Regions from separate parts of the Rosenbergiella sp. YN46 genome, predicted to be linked through region 3. Evidence: riboswitches for the same ligand, from Rfam matches in the RefSeq annotation. Region 3 holds a riboswitch; each other region holds the start of a gene.

Region 1 (2,190 bases), on a different contig from region 3:
CTCCCCTACCGCCTGGACGCTCGATATCCATCTCAGTCAGCCGGATCGCTGGCTGCCCTGGCTGATGGGCAACTCCGCCGCCATGATACTGCCCCGGGAGTGGCGCGATATACCGGACTTCGCCCGTCAGCCGGTGGGCAGCGGCCCCTATGCGGTCGAACGCAATACCAGTAATCAGCTAAAAATTCACGCGTTCGACGACTATTTCGGTTACCGCGCCCTGATTGACGAAGTGAATTTCTGGGTACTACCGGAAATCGGCGAAGACCTCAGCTGCGGCGTACAGCTCGAAGGCAGCGGCGATAGCGAAAAAGCCGTGGAGAGCCGGCTGGAGGAAGGGTGCTACTATATTTTGTTCGACGCGCGCTCGGAATCGGGTCGCAGGGACGATGTGAAACGCTGGATTAATCATGTTCTTTCTCCGGTCAGCCTGATCTATCGGGCCGGTGAACAATATCAGCGCTACTGGTTTCCGGCCTGGGGGCTGTTGCCACGCTGGCATCACGCTCAACCTCCGGAGCCGGTTGAAAAACCGGACGGCCTCGACGCTATCACGCTAACCTTCTACCGCGATCACGCCGAACATCAGATCCTGGGAAACATCATGGGGAAATTACTGGCCGAACACGGGGTGAAGCTGATCGTTAAAGAAGTGGACTATGACCAGTGGCATAAAGGCAATGATATCAGCGATATCTGGCTGAACAGCGCCAACTTCACTCTGCCGCTGGAATTTTCGCTATTTGCCCACCTGTATGAAGTGCCGCTACTCCAGCACTGCATTCCCGGCGACTGGCATGAAGAGGCGCGCCGCTGGCGGGCGGGTGAGCTGGATCTGGCCGAATGGTGCCGCCAGCGCCTTAATCGCCTTGAAATCCAGCCGCTTATCCATCACTGGCTGATACTCCAGGGCCAGCGTAGCATGCGTGGCCTGCGGATGAACACCCTGGGCTGGTTCGACTTTAAATCCGCCTGGTTCGCGCCGCCAGACGTTTAAGTTTTCGGGCATACAGGCTGTTGTCGTCATCCGCCAAAGAGAGGGAGCATCTCCCATAATCTCTCTTTGGCGACGACAGACGTATCAGGCAGATCGGCCCGGTAGCCGCCCCATCAGAGACGGTTTCCTTAATCTCCTTCGCGTCTTTCGCTATGCGAGCGAACTCATTACAATGTGGGCCATTCTCAACGGGGTGCTATGTGCTGAGAGATACCCGTCGAACCTGATCCGGATAACGCCGGCGAAGGGATTTGAGGCCACGCCCAAAATCCTTTGCCACCCAATACTGGAGTGCAAAGTGCTGAATAAACTGCTACCGCTGCTCACACTGGTCGCCCTGCCCGTCTTTGCGAGTCCGCAGCTCACCGTCTATACCTATGACTCTTTCGCCGCCGACTGGGGCCCCGGCCCGGCCATTAAAAAAGCCTTCGAAGCCGACTGCGATTGTACCCTGAAGTTTGTGGCGCTGGAGGACGGAGTCGCCCTGCTTAATCGCCTGCGAATGGAAGGTAAAAACAGCAAAGCGGATGTGGTACTGGGCCTGGACAATAATCTGCTGGAAGCGGCCACCCAAAGCGGCCTGTTCGCCAAAAGCGATGTCGACACCCGCCACCTGACGCTACCTGGCGGATGGCAAAACGACACCTTCGTGCCTTACGACTACGGCTGGTTCGCTTTCGTATATGATAAAAACCGCCTGAAAAATCCCCCCGCAAGCCTGAAAGAGCTGGTGGAAAGCGCCCAGAAATGGCGGGTTATCTATCAGGATCCCCGAACCAGCACTCCGGGGCTGGGGCTACTGCTGTGGATGAAACAAGTCTATGGAGACAAAGCGCCCGACGCCTGGCAAAAACTGGCGCGTAAAACCGTCACCGTGACCCGGGGCTGGAGCGAATCCTGGGGGCTATTTCTGAAAGGCGAAGGGGATCTGGTGCTTAGCTACACCACCTCTCCAGCCTATTCGCTTATTGAAGAACATAAAGATAACTACGCCGCCGCTAACTTTAGCGAAGGGCACTATATGCAGGTAGAAGTGGCGGCCCGCCTGAAAAGCAGCAAGCAGCCAGAGCTGGCCCAAAAATTTATGCAGTTTGTGGTATCAAAGGCGTTCCAGCAGACCATCCCCACCGGCAACTGGATGTATCCGGTAAGCCCGGTCTCACTGCCCGAAGGCTTTAATACGCTGATGCGTC
Region 2 (2,190 bases), on a different contig from region 3:
TCGCGAGTAAACAGCCAGTCCGGGCTTTCGGCATCGTCCAGATGGCCGCCCTTCATCAGTACCGCCTCGCAGCCCAGGGCCATTAGCGCTTCCCCCTGCAGATGCATCTCGCGTTCGCTGGTCGCCATCGGCGCTTCCAGCAGTGCCGCGGCCTCCGGCAGATTCGGGGTGATTAACGACACCCGGGGCAGCAGATGTTCGCGCAGCGCCGAAACCGCCGAAGGCGACAGCAGCGGATCGCCGCTTTTCGCCAGCATCACGGTATCCAGCACCACGACAGGCGGCTGCCAGTACGCCAGCCGCTCCGCTACCGCTTCGACAATATCGGTTTCCGCCAGCATGCCGATCTTTACCGTATCAATACGCAGATCGCTGAACACCGAGTCAAGCTGGGCCGCCACAAAATCGGGCTCGATACGATAGACCGACTGCACGCCGCGCGTGTTCTGGGCCACCAGCGCGGTTATCACGCTGGCGCCATAAGCGCCAAGCGCAGAAAAGGCTTTCAGATCCGCCTGGATACCCGCCCCGCCGCTGGGGTCGGTACCGGCAATGGTCAGGGCGTTAATGCGCTTCATGCCAGCACCTCCTCATTCAGTTGCCATAACGCATCAAGGAAGCGCGGAACAAAGCTCCCCGGCCCCTGGCTACGGGCAACGGCTATCTCCCCGGCGCGGGTCATTATCCGACAACCGGCAGCGACATTTTCCAGACGCTCGCCCGGCAGTGCGCAGCAGGCCGCCGTCAGCGCAGAAAGCGCACAACCGGTGCCCACCACCCGGGTCATCATGATATCGCCGCCGGGCACCTCCAGAATACGTTCGCCGTCGGTGATGTAATCCACCTCGCCGGTGACCGCCACCACAGCGCCGCTCTCACGGGCCAGTTGACGGGCCGCAGGCAGCGCAACCCGCGTACTGTCGGTGCTGTCGACGCCGCGTCCCCCGCCCGGCACTCCGGCCAGCGCCAGAATTTCCGATCCGTTGCCGCGAATCACAGCAGGCTGAAGCGCCAGCACTTCCCGGGCGAAGTCGCTACGTAGCGTCAGGCCGCCCACCGCCACCGGGTCAAGCACCCATGGGCGCTGCGCCCTGCGAGCGCTGTCGATGGCGGCACGCATGGCGCTGGCTCGCTCGCGGGTCAGGGTACCGATATTGATTAAAAGCGCATTCGCGATGGCGCTAAACTGCGCCGCCTCTTGTTCATCCACTACCATGGCAGGGGAAGCCCCAAGGGCCAGCAAAACGTTAGCGGTAAAGGTCTGTACCACATCGTTGGTCATGCAGTGAACCAGCGGCGATATGGTACGAAGATGATGCAGCGTCTGCAGGACGGCCCTGCTGCTCAGTGGGTCAGATTGCATGGTGAACTCCCGACCGACGCGAAGAAGTGCGATACCGGTTCGGGCATCTGACTTCCCTACGCCGGCATTATCCGGATCAGGTCAACGGGTCTTTCTCAGCCCCGCGTCCAGTCAGCGGAGCACCCCGAGTCATTGAAAATCAAAAGATTGCGATAAAGGTTTCGTTAATCGCCGATCGGGATAATACGGGTGAGAGCCCCAGGAAACAAGAGCCAACCAGCGGTTTTCCCCATCAACCTGCCCAGAAATGCCACCGGCTACGGCCGGGGCCACACTATAAAGCAGGAATAGCAAAGCGCCTGCCGGAAAGGCAGCGACCAACCGGCAGACAAACACGTTGTCGAATGGAATCCGTCACGGCTCAAAAAAAAGGGGACGGAGTCAATATCCAAATCATTGTTCAAATAACCGCCAACCTTCAGGCGGTTATTCACTGCCAGCCAGGTAAATAGTGATCATTATCAAAAATACTCCCCCCTTCCAACCTAGAATCGGCACAAAAGCACTGGTTTTAACGTTTATTTCATGTCTGTTTCTCAATAAGGAAAAATATTATGGGATCGGTTAGCTCAGGCTCAGTTCATAAAATGGGAGTGGTCGCCCTTACGCTGGTTACCGCCTCAAATATGATGGGTTCCGGCGTATTTATGTTACCCACCAACCTTGCCGGCGTTGGTTATATATCGCTGTGGGGTTGGGTGCTTACCATTGTCGGCGTCATCGCCCTGGCGCTGGTATTCGCCAAAACCAGTTTAATTACGCCGCGTACCGGCGGGATTGTGGCCTATGCCAGCGATGCATTTGGCCCGTTTATTGGTTTTCAAACC
Region 3 (2,190 bases):
TCGATCCGGGGCGCAGACCGTCGCCCAGCGACAGGGAAACGTCATAGGCGCTACAGATCTCGCAGATTTCGCGGAAGTGCTGGTAGAGGAAGTTTTCCTGATGATGCGACAGGCACCATTTGGCCATGATGGAGCCGCCGCGTGACACAATGCCGGTCAGGCGTTTGGCTGTCATCGGTACATAGCGTAACAGGACGCCCGCATGAATCGTAAAGTAATCGACGCCCTGTTCCGCCTGTTCCAGCAGCGTATCGCGGAACATTTCCCAGGTCAGATCCTCGGCAATGCCGTTCACCTTCTCCAGCGCCTGATAGATGGGCACCGTACCAATCGGAACCGGGCTATTTCGCAGTATCCATTCACGGGTTTCGTGAATATAACGCCCGGTAGAGAGATCCATTACGGTATCAGCCCCCCAGCGGGTGGCCCAGACCAGTTTTTCGACCTCCTCTTCAATGGAAGAGGTCACCGCGGAGTTACCAATGTTGGCATTGATTTTTACCAGGAAGTTACGGCCGATAATCATCGGTTCGGACTCAGGATGATTAATATTGGCGGGAATAATCGCGCGTCCGGCGGCCACTTCATCACGCACGAATTCTGGCGTGATATTCTGCGGTAGATGAGCGCCGAAGCTTTCGCCGGGATGCTGCTGGCGCAGTACCTCGCCGCGAATGCGCTCGCGACCCATGTTTTCGCGCAGGGCGATAAATTCCATCTCTGGCGTGACGATGCCCCGGCGGGCGTAATGCAACTGCGTGACTCGTTTGCCCGTAAGAGCGCGGCGCGGAGGCAGCAGACCGGTAAAACGCAGTTCGTCCAGACCGTCGTCCGCCAGTCGTGCTTTGGTATAGCTGGAGCTGCGATCGTCAAGCAGAGCAGTATCATTACGCGCGTCAATCCACGGCTGACGTAGCTTCGCCAGTCCTTCGCGAACATTAATGGCGATATCCGGATCGCCATAAGGGCCGGAGGTATCGTAGACCGGCACCGGCTCGTTCTCTTCGTACTGCGGATTCACTTTATCGCCGCCGATGGGGGTCGGGCTCATCTGAATTTCGCGCATCGGAACCTGGATATCCTGACGGGAGCCGGTCAGATAGATGCGGCGGGAATTGGGGAAGTTGGTGCCTTCCAGGGTATCGATAAACTGCTGGGCGGCGGCGCGCTGTTCGCGGCGATTAGGTTTTGCTGGTAAAGACATAGCTCGTTCCGGTTTAGATGACTGGAAGTGGCTTGTCAGAACAACGGAATGAGTAACAGGCATGGGCGCAGGTGCGCACGGACGAAATTACTCTTGTTCCCTTCGCAGGTTTTAACCTGATCAGGTTCCGCGGATCCCGAATTAACGGTCTCAGCCCGTGCGTGGCACTGGGCACTCCGACAAGATAAAAGGCCTGCTCCCTTCAATCGGGCAGGCCATATGTAAACTACGCGTTAATGAAAGGGAACTCAAGCCGGTCGTGCAAAATGTCCGCAATCATTAGCGCTGTCCAGACTATCACCCAGCGCTAAAACGATCAGGCGATCTTCCAGCGTAAAGCGGGAGTCCATGGATTCGCCAAGCTTCGAAAGCACCTGGTGGAATTCCAGACAGTTGTCGTGATCGATGGCGATCTCCAGATGTGAATCGTAATAATCCATGATCTGTTGGGTATTTGCTTCCAGTTGAGTCCAGACCTGCCCGGCGCAGGAACGGGACTCTCCCTCTTCCATTTCGCGGATAATACGTTCATAAATATTGAAGTGGCCGCAGGAGAGATAATCCACCAGACGCTGGCAGTAATCATCCAGCGCCATTTCATCCAGCGCAGAGAGCGATCCTTTGCCGGGTTTAAGCCCGACCAGGTTGTAATACGCCACTAACAGCTGCTTGCGATCCTGCAGTAAACGATCGATCAACTCATTACAACCACCAACGCGCTCTGTCAGTCTTTCCAGTTGGTTTAGCATGATTGACTCCGTGAGTTATATGATTAAAACGCTAAGTGACCTGGAATGTAAAAACAATGTTAAAAGAGTGCCAGTGAAGCTGAGGTCGTGCAAGAGATTATGGAACATATAGTAGAAAAATTAGACTATGGTTGGTGGTTCGTCAGCCATCAACAGAAATTATGGCTGCCGCAGGGCGAGCTCCCTCATGGTCACGCTCAGCAATTTGGGCTAACGGGCAGTAGTGCGGTACAGGTT

Evidence for each region. Region 3 has a riboswitch for thiamine pyrophosphate ahead of thiC (phosphomethylpyrimidine synthase ThiC). Riboswitches for the same ligand answer to the same signal wherever they lie in the genome.
Region 1: another riboswitch for thiamine pyrophosphate. It lies ahead of thiB (thiamine ABC transporter substrate binding subunit); the one in region 3 lies ahead of thiC (phosphomethylpyrimidine synthase ThiC).
Region 2: another riboswitch for thiamine pyrophosphate. It lies ahead of thiM (hydroxyethylthiazole kinase); the one in region 3 lies ahead of thiC (phosphomethylpyrimidine synthase ThiC).

Annotation. Positions count from the first base shown of each region.
Region 1 is NZ_JAZHEE010000008.1:90,927-93,116, reverse strand. It holds gene sgrR (HTH-type transcriptional regulator SgrR) at 1-997, shown strand, start outside; TPP riboswitch at 1,177-1,265, shown strand; gene thiB (thiamine ABC transporter substrate binding subunit) at 1,296-2,190, shown strand, end outside.
Region 2 is NZ_JAZHEE010000012.1:80,256-82,445, reverse strand. It holds gene thiD (bifunctional hydroxymethylpyrimidine kinase/phosphomethylpyrimidine kinase) at 1-578, opposite strand, end outside; gene thiM (hydroxyethylthiazole kinase) at 575-1,363, opposite strand; TPP riboswitch at 1,400-1,500, opposite strand; gene hdcC (histidine-histamine antiporter) at 1,918-2,190, shown strand, end outside.
Region 3 is NZ_JAZHEE010000040.1:8,588-10,777, reverse strand. It holds partial or broken gene thiC (phosphomethylpyrimidine synthase ThiC) at 1-1,204, opposite strand, end outside; TPP riboswitch at 1,285-1,393, opposite strand; gene rsd (sigma D regulator) at 1,453-1,953, opposite strand; gene nudC (NAD(+) diphosphatase) at 2,053-2,190, shown strand, end outside.